One region of the Kocuria gwangalliensis genome, then DNA from elsewhere that is predicted to be linked to it. Evidence: predicted binding sites of a transcription regulator. Region 1 holds the regulator's gene; the other holds the start of a gene.

The links. The regulator HrcA, encoded in region 1, represses chaperone genes, less so after heat shock. The targets are predictions, from matches to a motif close to TTNGCACTCGNNNNNNNCGAGTGCNAA.
Region 2: groES (co-chaperone GroES) is a predicted target of HrcA. The motif match lies at 5,102-5,128, and genes of this name have one in related genera.

Annotation. Positions count from the first base shown of each region.
Region 1 is NZ_BAABLN010000033.1:42,355-50,342, forward strand. Features, by position in the region: gene ABEA06_RS10495 (PhoH family protein) at 1-324, opposite strand, end outside; gene ABEA06_RS10500 (GerMN domain-containing protein) at 508-1,431, shown strand; gene ABEA06_RS10505 (16S rRNA (uracil(1498)-N(3))-methyltransferase) at 1,440-2,201, opposite strand; gene dnaJ (molecular chaperone DnaJ) at 2,198-3,340, opposite strand; gene hrcA (heat-inducible transcriptional repressor HrcA) at 3,414-4,427, opposite strand; gene ABEA06_RS10520 (DUF3097 domain-containing protein) at 4,600-5,466, shown strand; gene ABEA06_RS10525 (DUF4870 domain-containing protein) at 5,636-6,088, shown strand; gene hemW (radical SAM family heme chaperone HemW) at 6,174-7,418, opposite strand; gene lepA (translation elongation factor 4) at 7,418-7,988, opposite strand, start outside.
Region 2 is NZ_BAABLN010000017.1:44,935-52,922, forward strand. Features, by position in the region: gene ABEA06_RS07550 (class I SAM-dependent methyltransferase) at 1-1,009, opposite strand, end outside; gene ABEA06_RS07555 (iron ABC transporter ATP-binding protein) at 1,037-1,795, opposite strand; gene ABEA06_RS07560 (iron chelate uptake ABC transporter family permease subunit) at 1,792-2,787, opposite strand; gene ABEA06_RS07565 (ABC transporter permease) at 2,811-3,926, opposite strand; gene ABEA06_RS07570 (siderophore ABC transporter substrate-binding protein) at 3,923-4,888, opposite strand; gene groES (co-chaperone GroES) at 5,307-5,603, shown strand; gene groL (chaperonin GroEL) at 5,712-7,310, shown strand; gene ABEA06_RS07585 (acyltransferase family protein) at 7,464-7,988, shown strand, end outside.

The DNA.
Region 1 (7,988 bases):
CATGCCTTCGGCGTCGCGGAGCATGCGGGTCACGCGCATCACGGTCCGTTCCGTGATGTCGGTGCCGCGCTGGGCAAGCACCACGAGCTCTTCGAGCAGGGCCGCGGCCGAACGGGTGTCCTGCACCGGCCCGTCCAAGGCCACATCCATGTCACGCACGGTGATACGCACGTTCGGATAACTCTGCTCCAGCAGGCGCAGGGTGGCGTCCGCCTGGCCCAGGGCGCGCAAAGCGGTGTCACGGTCGGGCATGTGCACCACAACACGCGTGTGGCCTTCGTGGTCTTGGGGTTGCGGTTCATCCCCGGATACATGATCAGTCATTGGGGTCCAGCCTACCGCTCGTTATGTTGCAGGTTGATAACGGTTTCACCCAGGACGCACTTCGGGGTTCATCGCCGCCCTTACCTGTGGGTATGTTGGACCACCGGTACCCGTCACGGACGCCCTCTGCCCGCAACGCGTCCGTGCAGACATTGACGACAGCTCTACCGGGATGGTGAATTCATGGACTCGAGGCATAACTATGCCCGCAGGACCGTCACCATCGCCTCGGCAGGTCTTGCCGTGACCCTGAGCCTCGCCGCGTGCGGGTCAGCTGCTGACCGCGCCACCAATGCCTCCAGCGCCGCGCCCAGAATCGCCTCCGCCCCCGTGAGCACGGACGGCGTGTACGAGGGCGTCGCCACCGAGCAGGCACCCGTGTACTGGGCCGGGACCGATGAGCAGTCGCACTACCTGTTCCGTGAATTCCGCACCGCGCCCGCCGCGGACACCGCGGACCCCGTCGCGGAAGCGGTTGTCATGATGACCAGCCTTGAACCCTTGGACCCGGATTACCGGTCCCTGTGGTCGGCCGTGGAGTCCGTGGGCACATCCGTTTCACCCGACGGCACAATCACCGTTGATCTCCCCGTCACCGCGTTCGCCGGTCAGCTCCCCGCCGACGACGCCGAGCTGGCCCTCCAACAACTGGTGTACACCGTGTCCGCAGCCGCCGTCACCGCGGGGCTGCTTGACGCGGCCACCGCCAAGGAAGTCCGGATTCTGGTGGACGGCCAGCCCGATTACAAGGCCTTCGGCTCGGTGGACCTGCAGGATCCCATCTCCCGTGACGCGTCCATGGCCGCCCCGGTGTGGCTGATCGATCCGCAAACGGGAACCGAGTCCGGCTCGCCCCTGACCCTGTTCGGTCGAGTACTTCCGGAAATCGCATCCGCCACGTGGGAAGTGATCCCCGCTGACGGTGATGAGGCCGTGCAGTCCGGTGAGATCGGCGAGCCAACCGAAACTCCCGCTTCCTCAGCGGGTACGGAATTCAAGATACCCGTGGACCTGCCCGCCGGTGACTACACGGTCCGCGTGACCGGCAGCCCCAAGGACGAGGAGCAGGTCTCCGACGACCATACGGTCACCATCGTGGCCGACTAAGCCGACAGTCAACTCCACCGGCCGGTCAAGGCACACAACGCCGCAAGAGCCGCGGGCCCCGCGGTCGAGGCACGCATCACCTCGCGGCCCAGTTTCAGAGCGTGTGCGCCCGCCGCGGTGAAGTGTTCACGTTCGTGCTCACTGATGCCACCCTCGGGCCCCACGATCAACCCAATGGATGTCGCGGCGGTGAGTTCCTCGGCTCGCAGGGCGCCCCAGGAGGTCTCCGCCGACTCGTGCAATACGAACCAGCGCGTCTCGGGAGTGCTCCGGATCAGGGCGGTCAGGCCGGTGGAGTTCACGTGGTCTCCGAGCTCGGGCCAGCGGGCACGCCGGGACTGCTTGGCCGCGGCGGCCACCGTGGACTCCCATTTACCCAGCATCTTGGCGGCCCGCTCGGCCTTGAGTCGCACAATGCTGCGATCCGCCTGCCACGGAATCACCCGGTCCACACCGAGCTCCGTGGCGCTTTCGGCCGCTTGGAGATCCCGGTCTGCCTTGGCCAGGGCCTGGACCAGGATGAATTCGGTGTCCGGCGCCGGTTCGTGCGCCACTGCGGCCACCCGCACCGTCATCGCATCCTTCTCACCGCGCAGGAATTCACAGGCCGCACGGGTTCCGTGACCGTCCACGAGTTCCAGGGTCTGCCCGGCCCGCAATCTGCGCACGGTCACGGCATGGCGGGCCTCGGCGCCGGTGAGGTCGAAGTCCGCACCGGCGGTTGCCGCGCTCAGTTCACCGCGGTCGACAAAGAAGACCGGGTCCGTCACAGATCGTTGAACCGGTCCTTGAGCCGGGAGAAGAAACCGCCGGAGGACGGAGCGTTCACGGTGGTGGCGTCCGAACGACGCTCGCTGCGCAGTTGCGCCAATTGTTCGAGCAACTCGCGCTGTTCGGAATTGAGATCCTGAGGGGTGTCCACCTCGATGTGCACCTGCAGATCACCGCGGCCTTTACCGCGCAGGTGTGTGACACCCAAGTCATCGAGGGTCACGGTGGCACCCGATTGGGTGCCCGCTGCGACGTCGACGTCGCGGGCGCCGTCGAACGTGTCCAGCTGGACCGTGGTGCCCAACGCGGCCGAGGTCATGGGAATGCGGATGCGCGCGTGCAGGTCGTCGCCTTCGCGGTGGAAAGTGGGGTCTGGGTCGACCTTGAGTTCCACGTAGAGGTCGCCGTTGGGTCCCCCGGCGGTGCCGGCTTCGCCCTGACCCGACAGCCGGATCCGGTTACCGGACTGGATTCCCGCGGGGATCTTGATCGTCAGCGGACGACGATCGCGCACGCGCCCCTCGCCGTAGCACTCGTGGCAGGGGTTCTCGATCACGGTGCCGAATCCGTTACAGGTGGCGCACGGCGCCTGGGTGGTGACCACGCCCAGGATGGACTGCTTCTGGTACTGCATGTGTCCGGAACCTCGGCACATGGAACAGGTGGTGGGGCTGGAGCCCGGTTGGCAGCACGAGCCCTGACAGGTGGGGCAGACGACCGCGGTGTCCACGGTGATGTCCTTTTCCACACCGAACACGGCGTCCTTGAGGGACACGCGCACGTTGATGAGCGCGTCCTGGCCCTGCCGGGTTCGCGATTGGGGGCCGCGCTGGCCCGCGGCGCCCGCGCCCTGGAAGAACGTTTCGAAGATGTCCGCGAACCCGAAGCCGGAGCCGGGGAAGCCCCCGCCGAAGCCGGTGTCGGTTCCGTTCTCGTTTCCGGTGGCGTCGTACACGCGGCGCTTCTCGGGGTCCGCCAGGACGTCGTTCGCGTGGGAGACGCGCTTGAACTCTTCGGCGGCGTCCGGGGAGGGATTCACGTCCGGGTGCAGTTTACGGGCCTTCTTGCGGTAGGCGCGCTTGATCTCTTCCGGGCTGGCATCCCGGGTCACGCCCAGGGTTTCGTAGTGATCGCTCACGATGGAATCGATTCTTCTTTCGTCAGTGTGTAGTACTCAACGCGAATGGGGAACGCTGCCACGGTGGGCGCGGCTACTCCCCCAGCGTGTGGGACAAATAGCGGGCCACGGCTCGCACCGCGGCCATGGTGGAGGGGTAGTCCATGCGGGTGGGGCCGACCACTCCCAGTTTGGACACGGATTGCGGGCCGTAGCCGGTGGCCACCACGGACGTTTCCGCCAGCGGGTCATCGGTGCTGTCCGAGCCGATGCGTACGGCCACACCGCGGGCGTCCTGTTGCATCTCTGACAACAATCGCAGCATGACCACTTGTTCCTCAAGTGCTTCGAGGACTGGTCCGATACTGAGAGCAAAATCACCACTGAAGCGGGCCAGGTTGGCCGTGCCGGCCATGACCAGCCTGTGGTCCTCCGACGACGCCGCCAAAGCACCGAGTGCCTCCGCCACCACGGTGCCCGCCTCGACCAGTTCCGCGGGCAGGCGTTGGGCCGTCCCGGAGGCGGCTGCCTGGACGTCCCGCAGTGACCGTCCGACCACTCCCGCCAGTACCCGCGCCCGCAACTCCATGAGCTCGTGCTCGAGTAGCGCGCGGTGCAAGTCCACGACCCGCTGCAGCACCCTGCCGGAGGTGGGGATGAACACCACGAGCAACGAGGTACCACCCACGTCCACGAGTTCCACGTGGCGCACGGTGGTTCCCGACGCCGCGGGGTATTGAATGAGTGCCACCTGGTGGGTCAGCTGCGCCAGAAAGCGCACGGTCCGTTCCATGGCGTCGTCAAGGTCGCTGGCACCGTCCAGGAAGGACTGGATCGCCCGTTTCTGGGGCGATGACAACGGCCGGAGGGAGGCAATCTGGTCCACGAAGGTCCGGTACCCCTTGTCCGTGGGAATGCGGCCCGAGCTGGTGTGCGGGGCCACGATCAGGCCCTCTTCTTCCAAGGCGGCCATGTCATTGCGGACCGTGGCCGAGGAAACGCTCAACTGATGCCGTTCCACGAGCGCTTTGGATCCCACGGGCTCTCGTGAATGGACGTAGTCCTCCACGATCGCCCGCAAAATTTCGGCTCTGCGCGGTTGGCTCACTCGCTTCACCTCCCCGGCATGGACGGAATTCGGACATGAATCAGGACAGTGACTGTTCCTGGCACTCAACGGATGACAGTGCTAATTGTTTTCAGTGTACCTCCGAGGCGCCAACGCGCCATTTGGTACGCTCGCGGCTGATCATCCATCCCACACGTGAGGACAGCGCATCGTGAGAGCATCCGGTTGGAACTGGGGCCCGCAGGACCTGAGTAGTGCCTCGGTTGCGCGCACCGGCCCCGTGGCGCGAAACACCGCGTTGGAACCGGGCATGGTCCTGGAGGATGCGCAGACCGGTTGGGTGGGTGCCGCGGTCAGCCTGGAAACCATTGGCGGCATGCGCGTGGTGGGTTTGGAGGACCGGCGCGGCAAGATCAAGACCTTCCCGCTGGGCCCGGGTTTCCTGCTGGACGGAGAACCGATCAACCTGGGCCCGCCCGCGCGCAAGACCGGTCCTCGGAAGCCCGCCCGCACCCGATCCGGCTCCGTGGCCGTTGAGGGTTTGCGTGCACGTGTGGCCAAGGAGTCCCGCATCTGGGTGGAGGGCTATCACGACGCCGAACTGGTCGCCAAGGTCTGGGGGCATGACCTGGCTGTGGAGGGCATCGTGGTGGAACCGCTCCATGGAATCGACGACCTGCCGACCGCGGTCCGCGACTTCAACCCCGGCCCCGAGCGGCGCCTGGGCGTTCTGGTGGACCATCTGGTCACAGGCTCCAAGGAATCCAAGATCGCCGCGAACGCGCTGCGCGTACCCGGTGCGCGGGACAATGTGCTGGTGCTGGGCCATCCGTACGTGGATATTTGGCAGGCCGTGAAGCCGTCGGTCCTGGGGTTGGCCGAGTGGCCGGTGATACCACGCGGAATCGACTGGAAAACCGGCATGGCCAAGGCACTGGGTCTGCCCCACAAGACTCCCGCGGACATCGGTCAGGCCTGGCAGGCGATCCTGGCCCGGGTGGATTCCTATGCGGATCTGGAACCGTCGCTGTTGGGACGGGTCGAGGAACTCATCGACTTTCTGACGGCCCCCCGGTAACGAGGCCACCGCTGCGGATTCGCGGGGCCACAGGTCCGCGGATCCTGGTGGTGCGACTAACACCGGCGTCTCAGCGTGGGGCCAGTATCGAGACCTTAGAATGAATCGAAGATTTCCGGCGCAGTGATACTTGGCACTACGGGCTCGTGGCCCCGAAAAGAGATATGTAGTGGTTGATCAACCCCCCTCCCGATCCGGTTCGCGACCGGTCCCCGCAGACAGCCCCCCGTTCGAACGCGTTCCCGCTCGGGCCGAGCCCTTAGACATCTCCCAGGACAAGCAGTTCGCCACCCTCGCGCACCTGGGCGGTGTGGTCGGGGCACTACCCAGCTATGTGATTCACCGCACCCTGGGCGAGCGCGGGCCGTTCACCCGACAGGAGTCCCGGGAAGCGCTCAACTTCTCCCTGTTGCCCACCGTGATCATCCTGGTGGGCATCGGACTGTCATTGATTCCCGCGGTCGGTTGGATCTTTGCCCTGATTGCCTCCCTCACCTGGGTGGTCCTGGCCGCGCAATCGGTGATCGCGGGGATCAAGGTCAACCAGGGTGAGCCCTACCAGTACCGCGGCAACACCCACATGTTCGACAGACTGCAGGCCGACCGCGCAGCCAGGCCCTGAAGGGCTCCTTAGATACGACGCCGCCGCGTCCGGGGTGATCCTGGCGCGGCGGCTTCCGTCCGTCTCCCGTCCCAGGCCGTAACGCTCACCAGTTGAGAAGGCGACGTGTGACGGCGTCGGCCATGAGACGACCCTGGTCGGTGAGGATCACGTGCCCGCCGACAGCGGCGTGGCCGTCCACCCAGCCGTCGGCAATGAGCCCGGCCACGGCGGTGCGCCCCTCGGGGCGCAGGCTCGACGTCTCCAGTCCCTCCCGGACGCGGATGCCCAGCATCACGTGCTCGAGGTACTGGGTGTCCCGGTCCAGGCTCTCGCGACCCACGGCCGGTGATAGACCCTCACGGATCTTGTTCGTGTAGGGCAACGGATGCTTGATGTTCCACCAGCGAACACCGTCCATGTGGGAGTGGGCGCCCGGGCCGATCCCCCACCAATCCTGATTGCGCCAATAGGCAATGTTGTGTGCGCTGCGGTTTTGTTCGGCGCTGCGGCCCTCGCCCGCGCGGGACCAGTTGGAGACCTCGTACCAGTCGAACCCGGCCTCGCGCAGCAGACCGTCGGCCAGGATGTATTTCTCGGCCTGATCATCGGGATCCACCTCCGGAACCTCGCCGCGTCGGATCTGGGCGGCGAGCTTGGTGCCGTCCTCGATGATCAGCGAATACGCGGAGAGGTGATCGGGCCCCAGGTCCAGGGCGGTTTCCACGGAACGCCGCCAATCGGGCAGGGACTCCCCCGGTGTGCCGTAAATCAGATCGACACTGGCCGACAGCCCCGCCTTCCGGGCACCGGCCACCGCGAGAGGCACATTGGCCGGGGTGTGGGTACGCTCCAGCACCGTGAGCACGTGGGGTACGGCGGATTGCATGCCGAAGGACACGCGGTTCACGCCCGCCTCGGCCAGGACCTCGAACGTGCGGTCCGTCACCGAGTCAGGGTTGGCCTCCACCGTGATTTCCGCGTCCGGGGCCAACCCGAAACTCTCGCGTGCCTGCCTCAGAACAGCCGCGAGATTCTCGGCCGGGAGCAGCGTGGGTGTGCCACCGCCGAAGAACACGCTGTGCAGCGGACGCGGTGGCGCCCCGGCGGCGTCGAGAACGGCACGACCGAAGCGGACCTCCGCGGCGGCGTCGTGATGGTAATCCTCACGGGACACGTCCGGGCCCAGCTGGGACATCGTGTACGTGTTGAAGTCGCAGTAGCCGCAGCGCACCGCGCAGAACGGGACGTGCACGTACAGGCTCAACGTGCGTTCGTGCGCCCGGGCCACCGCGCTCGGGGGTAGGGACCCGTCCGCGGGAGCCGGGTCCCCTTCGGGCTGGGCGGGCATTACTTCTTTTTGTCCTTGCCCGGCTCTTCGTCGGAGGACAGCGCGGCCACGAAGGCCTCCTGGGGAACCTCCACGCGGCCCACCATCTTCATGCGCTTCTTGCCTTCCTTCTGCTTCTCGAGCAGCTTGCGCTTACGGGAGATGTCGCCGCCGTAGCACTTGGACAGCACGTCCTTGCGGATCGCGCGAATGTTCTCGCGGGCAATGACGCGCGAACCGATGGCCGCCTGAATGGGCACCTCGTACTGCTGGCGCGGAATCAGGTTCTTGAGCTTGCCGGTCATCACCACGCCGTACGAGTAGGCCTTGTCCTTGTGGGTGATGGCGCTGAATGCGTCCACTTGCTCGCCCTGCAGCAGGATGTCCACCTTGACCAGGTCGGCGGCCTGTTCGCCGTCCGCCTTCCAGTCCAGGGACGCGTAACCGCGGGTCTTGGACTTGAGCAGATCGAAAAAGTCGAACACGATTTCCGCGAGCGGCAGGCGGTAGCGCAGCTCCACTCGGTCCTCCGAGAGGTAATCCATGCCCTTCATTTCACCGCGCTTGGACTGGCACAGCTCCATCACGGCG
Region 2 (7,988 bases), on a different contig from region 1:
GGAGTTCGTCCCCGGACAGATACGCGATGGTCGGGTGGATCAGGCGCGCATCCAGGGCCCGCGCCAGGTCCGTGACGAGACCGGCACGGATCACGGCGCCGTCCGGCTCGTAGAAGTACTCGCCCACTTCGCCCAGCAGCTCACCTTCGGGGGCGGGGGATTCCCAGCTCTCGGAAGTCAGTTCGGCGGCGGTCGCCGTGCCGTCCGCGTGCGAGCCCAGGACCAGGGCCGCGCGGGCCACCTCCGGGCGGCGCACCGCGTTGAACCAGAGCACCACTTCGACCACATCGCCGTGGTCGGAGACCCACTGGGCTTCGGCACCGTCGGGAATGTGCTCGTGGGGGATACCCGGGCCCAGTTTGGCGCCCACGGCCAGACCCTCCCCGGCCAAACCCGTCACGAAGGACAGGGGCGGCGAGAACGCCTCGGGATCGAACACGCGCTGGGTGCGCCCCGAACCGGTGACCCTGCGTGCGGGATCCAGCCAGACGCCGTCGGGCGCGCCGTTGTCCAGACCGGCCAGATCCAGGGTTTCGACGTCGCCGCAGAGCACGGCGGTGCGGGGCCACCCGGTGAGGTTCACGGTGGCCACCGCCGCGGTCAGTTCGTCCTTGTCGACGGCGGTCACGGTGCGTTCCAGGGCGGCCAGGGCCAGGGAGTCCGCGCCGATGCCGCAGCCGAGATCGGCGATGTGCGTAAGGTCTGCCTGGGCGAACCGGCGGGCGTGCAGGGCAGCGACGGACCAACGGGTGGCTTGTTCGAGTCCGTTGCGGGTGAACACCATGTGGTCGGCGAACTCACCGAACTTGGCCCGTGCGTGGGTGCGCAGCTTGGCCTGGGTCAGGGCCGCGGAGACCAGTTCCGGGGCGTAGCCCCGCGCTCGCAGCGATTCGGACAGCTTCAGGGAGCGATCCGGATCGTAGGCGCCGATCGAGTCGACCAGGGCCAGGCCCTGGGGTGTGAGGAGCTGGGCGAGGGCGTGCATCTCGGCATCGGCGGGGGAAGTCACGGTTCCATCACATCACGAGCTCGCGGGTCACATGTAGTACATGCCCACGTGGTGGCCGTTGATGACCTCCACGCGGATGTCCATGTCGTAGATGTCCCGCAGGATGTCCGGCTGCATGATCTCCTCGGGGGTTCCCTGACAGACCAGGGCGCCCTGCTTCATGGCCAGGACGCGGTCCGAATAGCACGACGCGAAATTGATGTCGTGGATCACCAGGATCACGGTCTTACCGAGCTCGTGGGTCATGCGCCGCAGGAGCTTCATCATTTCCACGGAGTGCTTCATGTCCAGGTTGTTGAGCGGCTCGTCCAGGAGCACGTAATCGGTGTCCTGGGCGATCACCATGGCAATGAACACGCGCTGGCGCTGGCCGCCGGAGAGCTCGTCCACATAGCGGTCCTGGAACTCGTTGAGGTTCAAATAGTCCAGGGCCCGGTCGATGTGTTCGGTGTCGTCGGGACGCAGCCGGCCCTTGGAATGCGGGAAACGGCCGAAACCCACCAGATCGCGCACCGTCAGGCGGACGTTCAGCGTGTTTTCCTGGCGCAGGATGGACAGCTTCTTGGCGAGCACGTCCGAGGGGGTATTGAGTACGTCGTGTTCATCCACGAACACGGATCCATTGTCCATGGCCACCAGGCGGGCGATCATGGACAGCACCGTGGACTTGCCGGCGCCGTTGGCGCCAATGATCGACACCACGCCACCGGACTCGATCTGAGCCGAGACATGGTCCACCACGGTCGTCTCGCCATATGTCTTGGTGAGACCGGACAGCTCGATCACTTGATGGACCCTCTCAACAGCAGGAACAAGAACAACAACCCACCGCAGAACTCAATCACAATGGACAATGCCGTATCGAACGCGAACACGCGTTCCAGGATCAATTGTCCGCCCACCAGTGCCACAACGCCCAACAGCACGGAGATCGGCAGGATCCAGGCGTGTCGGAACGTGCGGCACAGGGCGTAGGCCAGGTTCGCGACAATCAGGCCGAAGAACGTAATGGGACCCACCAGAGCGGTGCACACACCCACGAAGACCGAGCACACGATCAGCACCGTGGTCACGGTACGGGTGTGATTGATCCCCAAACTGATGGAAGTGTCGCGTCCCAGGGACAACACGTCGAAGCGACGGCGCATCACGACCAGCGGAACGGTGGCGACCGCAATGATGAGCACGGAAATTTGCAGCAGCCCCAGGTCCACACCCGTGAATGAGGCGAACATGGAGTCCTGAAGCACCATGAACTCACTGGGATCCAGCAACCGCTGCAGCAGCGAGGAAATGCCGCGGAACAGCGTGCCGAACACGATTCCGATCAGCAGCACCAGGTGCAGGGACAGGCCGGAACCGGTGAACAGCCAGCGGTACATGATGGCCGCGAAGACCACCATGAGTCCGAGCTCCAACAGGAACAGGGGATAGGTACCCAGCTGCGTGCGGCCCACTGTGCCGATCGCGAAGATCAGGACCGTCTGGATGAGCATGAACAGGGAATCGAAGCCCATGATGGAGGGCGTCAGGATCCTGTTGGAGGTGACCGTCTGGAACAGCACGGTGGAGACACCCACGCAGAAGGCCACCAGGACCATGGTGAACACGCGGTTCGCGCGGCGGGGGAGCACGTAGGCGGCATTGGAGTCGAGCCCCAGGAACAAGTACAGGCCGATGCACACGAGCGCCAGGACGCCGATACCGGCGGTGACCACGGCCGGCGACACGGATCGCACGACAAAGCGTTTGCGCTTCTGCTGAATGGCGCTGGGCATCGGCAGAGCGGAGGACTTGGGGGTCATCGGGAACGAGCTCGCTTCCGCAGCAACATGGCCAAGAAGATAGCGGCACCCACCACGGCCACCACGGTGCCCACGGGAATTTCGAACGGAAAACGGATCACACGGCCCACAATGTCGCACACGAGCACGAAGCCCGCGCCGAAGACGCCTACCCATGGAACCGAGCGGCGCATGTTGTCACCGATCAGCAGTGACACGATGTTGGGTACCACCAGGCCCAGGAACGGAATGGAGCCGATGGTCACGACCACCACGGCGGAGATCAGGGCCACGATGGTCATGCCGAGCGCCATGATGCGCTTGTAGTTCACCCCGAGGGTCGTTGAGACGTCCTGGCCCATGCCCGCCACGGTGAAGCGGTCGGCGGCAATGTAGCCGATCAGGGTCAGCGCGGCCACGAGCCAGAGCAGTTCGTAGCGGCCCTTGATCACACCGGAGAAGTCGCCGATCATCCAGGTGTTCAGCGTCTGCAGCAGGTTGAATCGGTAGGCGAAGAACGTGGTGATCGCGGCAATGACGTTGCCGAGCATGATGCCGACCAGCGGTACGAGCAACGCATTGCGCAGCGGGATCTTTTGCAGCACGGCAAGGAACAATGCGGTACCGCCCACGGCGAAGACCGCGGCCACACCCATCTTGCCGAGCAGAGGAGCGCTCGGGATCAGCACGGTGACGGCGAGCAGACCCAGGGAGGCGGATTCCACGGTGCCGACCGTGGAGGGCTCCACGAATTTATTGCGTGCCATTTGCTGCATGATCAGGCCGGCAACGGCCATGGCCATGCCGGCAAGAATCACGGAGATGGTGCGCGGGAAACGGGAGACGGAGAGGAGATGGAAGGACTCTTGGAGTCCGGCGGTGTCCCCGCCGGCCACCTGACGGATCAGGGTGGCCGGCGTGACATCCGCGACGCCCACGAACGTTGAGATCACTGCCAGGACGAAGACCGCGAGGGCCGCCGTCACCAGGGCGCCGTTGGAGCGGAGCAACCGCTTGAAGGGCCCGGGTGTGGTGGCCCGGTCCGTGCGGTTGGTCCTTCCACGGGTTGCAGCGGGTTCGGGAACCGAACCGTTGCCGCCGGTGTTCTCAGGTGCGCGAGCGATAGTGCTCACGTCAAGCTGTCCTGAACTTCAGTGATCATTGCGGGGAAGTTGTTCAGGCCGGGTCCCACGATGTACCACGCGGAGGGATCCAGGTAGGTGATCTGGTCCTTGGTGGCGGCGGTGGTCTGGTTGACCAGGTCGTTGTCCAGTACCTGCTGCGCGGCCTGACCGGATTCTCCCTGGCCCACGGCCACGTCGCGGTCGATCACGTACAGGCGGTCCGGGTTGGCCTCGGAGATGGCCTCGAAGGAAAGGGACTCGCCGTGGCTGCCTTCGGACTGCACGTCACCGGCGGGTTCCAGGCCCAGGGTGTCAAAGATGATGTTGCCGAAACGCGAACCGGGGCCGTAGGCGTTGACCTCGCCGGCGTTGGTCATCAGGAACATGGCGGAACCCGCGTCGGCCGCGGCTTGTTTGGTGTCGGAGATCTGCTGGTCCACATCGGCCAGCTTGTCCTCGACCTCGGACTCCTTACCCAGGATCTGCCCGATGGTCTCGGACTGCTTCTTGAACGAAGCCACCGGATCCTTCTGATCCATGGTCAGATCCACGGTGGGTGCGATTTCCGAGAACTGGTCGTAGAAGTCGGCGGTGCGACCGGAAATGATGATCAGGTCCGGGTTGGCGGCGGAGATCGCTTCCATGTCCGGTTCCTTCATGCCACCGGCGTTGACGTACTTCTCGTCCTGGTACTTCTCGAACTCGTCCGGCAGGGACGCGGGCTTGGGGAGGCCGTCGACCTCTTCGCCCAGGGCCTCGAAGCTGTCGATCACACCCAGATCCATGGAAATCACGGTCTCGGGGTTCTTGGGGACCTCGGTGGTGCCCTGGACGTGCTCCACGGTCACGGTTTCGTTCGACGAACTTTCCTCGGAGGAGGAGTCGCCGGCGGCTTCGGTGGAGCAACCGGTGAGAGCGAGCAGGCCACCTGCGGTGAGCAGTGCCATGGCCTTAGGGCTGATGCGGTTCATTACGTTCCTCAAGTGTCAGGGAAGGTGCGAGATCGTGCGGCCGCGCAAGCCGGTGGCGATGCCGGGTAGGTACGACGGCGCCGTCGTCCCCTGACCCGCGGATGCATCGTCTTAGGATTGCCTTACCTGACAAGCTATCGGGAGCCGTCTCGTGTACGCAAACTAATAGCGAATATATTAATGTCCTAAATGACTTCACCGGCGAGTGAACGTTTGGCACTCGCCTTGACCGACTGCCAGCCCAACCCTAGAGTGACTATTGGCACTCTCCGGGTGAGGGTGCTAAGGGCCAGGCGCTCAATCGGCACCGCGACGACGGTTGGCACGCCAACTGGCTCGTAGCGCATCCGCGGTCACGGGACCCCGTGAACCACCGTGGGCGCTCACCGTCTCATACGCCTAAAGAAAGGGAGAGATCGTGTCGGTCTCCATCAAGCCTCTCGAGGACCGCATTGTGGTCCAGCCACTGGCCGCCGAGCAGACTACTGCTTCCGGTCTGGTCATCCCCGATACCGCCAAGGAAAAGCCCCAGGAGGGCACCGTCCTGGCTGTGGGTCCGGGCCGCGTCGACGACAAGGGCAACCGCATTCCCGTGGACGTCAAGGAAGGTGACCTGGTCATCTTCTCCAAGTACGGCGGAACCGAGGTCAAGTACAACGGCGAAGAGTACCTCGTGCTCCCGGCACGCGACGTGCTGGCTGTCATCGAGAAGTAAATCTTCCACAACCTTTCTGCGCGGTGCCCGCTGCGCCTACTCGTGAGTGGGTGGCGCACGGGTACCGCGTTATTCATTCTTAGTCTTCTCGCCCGATAAGGAGCACACATGCCCAAGCAGTTGGCGTTCAACGACGCCGCTCGCAAAGCCCTTGAGGCCGGTGTCAACCGGCTAGCCGACACTGTCAAGGTCACCCTCGGCCCGCGCGGGCGCAACGTTGTCCTGGACAAGAAGTGGGGCGCCCCCACGATCACCAACGACGGCGTCACCATTGCTCGCGAAGTAGAGCTGGACGACCCGTACGAGAACCTCGGCGCGCAGCTCGCCAAGGAGGTCGCCACCAAGACCAACGATGTTGCCGGTGACGGCACCACCACCGCGACCGTGCTGGCTCAGGCACTGGTCAAGGAGGGTCTGCGCAACGTGGCCGCCGGTGCAGCGCCCAGCGAGATCAAGCGTGGAATCGAAGCCGCGGTGGAGGCCGTCTCCCAGCGACTGCTGGACAACGCCCGCCCGGTCGAAGGCCAGGACGTGGCCCACGTGGCCGCGATCTCCGCGCAGTCCACCGAGATCGGTGAGCTGATTGCTCGCGCGTTCGAGACCGTGGGCACGGACGGCGTCATCACCATCGAGGACGGCTCCTCCACAGAGGTCGAGCTGGAGGTCACCGAAGGTATGCAGTTCGACAAGGGCTACCTCTCGCCCTCCTTCATCACCGATCAGGAACGTCAGGAAGCCGTCCTCGAGGACAGCCTGATCCTGCTCTACCAGGGCAAGATCTCCTCCGTGCAGGACCTGATGCCCGTTCTGGAGAAGGTGCTGCAGGCCAAGAAGCCGCTGACGATCATTGCAGAGGACGTCGAGGGCGAAGCCCTGTCCACCCTGGTGGTCAATAAGTTGCGTGGCACCCTGGACGTCGTCGCCCTGAAGGCTCCCGGTTTCGGTGACCGCCGCAAGGCGATCATGCAGGACCTGGCCGTGCTGACCAACGGCACTGTGATCACCGCCGAGCTGGGCATTTCGCTGGACAGTGTTGACCTGACCCAGCTGGGTACCGCTCGTCGCGTGAGCGTGACCAAGAGCCTGACCACCGTGGTGGACGGCGGCGGTACGGCCGAGCAGATCGCCGATCGCGTGGCTGAGATCAAGGCAGAGGTGGAGCGCACCGATTCCGAATGGGATCGCGAAAAGCTCCAGGAACGACTGGCTCGTCTGGCCGGCGGCATCTCGGTGGTCAAGGTGGGCGCCGCCACAGAGGTGGAGCAGAAGGAACGCAAGCACCGCATCGAAGACGCCGTCTCCTCGACCCGCGCCGCACTCGAAGAGGGCATCGTGGCCGGCGGCGGTTCCGCTCTGGTGCACGCATCCAAGGCGCTCGACGGCGCCGAACTCGGTCTCGACGGCGACGCCGCCACGGCCGTGGGTATCGTGCGTCGCGCCCTGGTCCAGCCCTTGCGTTGGATCGCAGAGAACGCCGGACAGGACGGCTACGTAGTGGCCTCCCGCGTGGCGGACCTCGAGCCGGGCCACGGCTACAACGCCGTGACCGGAGAGTACGAGAACTTGGTCTCGGCCGGCATCATCGACCCGGTCAAGGTCACCCGTTCCGCCCTGCAGAACGCCGCATCCATTGCCGCTCTGGTGCTCACCACCGAAACTCTGGTGGCCGAGAAGAAGAACGACTCTGAGGATCACCACCAGCACTGATCTGCTGCGATGAGATCCACGCTGACCGGCGGTTCGCCCACATCACGGGCGGGCCGCCGGTTTTTCATTGCGTGGATCCAGTAGCTGTCCTTACTGGCGGTGACGACGGACCTCGATTCTGCATGTCAACTCGAGGGGGTTAAGGTGGCAGTCATGCCCGAAACCCTTCCCCCACGGTCGAGCGCGCCCCACGTTCGCCCCGACGTCGTCTCGCGCTATTCCGGTTTCCGAACCGAAGTGCAGGGTTTGCGCGCCGTAGCGGTCCTGCTGGTGGTGATTTACCACGTGTTTCTGGGCCGGGTGTCGGGCGGTGTGGACATCTTCTTGTTGATCTCCGCGTTCTTCATGACGTTGTCTTTTGTGCGCAAGATCGAAAGCGGTCGCCCGCTGGCCATCGGCCGGTACTGGTTGCACACGTTCAAGCGGCTGCTTCCGCTGGCCACCGTGGTGATTCTCGTGACGATCGGGTTGCTCACGGTGTTTCCCGAGTCCTCGGTCGCGCAGTTCCGCTGGGAGGCCCTGGCGTCCGTGTTCTACGTGGAGAACTGGGCTCTTGCGGCGTCGTCGGTGGATTATTACGCGGCGGATCATTCCACGGCCTCGCCGTTCCAGCATTTCTGGTCCCTGTCCGTCCAGGGCCAGGTCTTCTTGTTGTGGCCGTTGCTCTTTGGTTTCGCG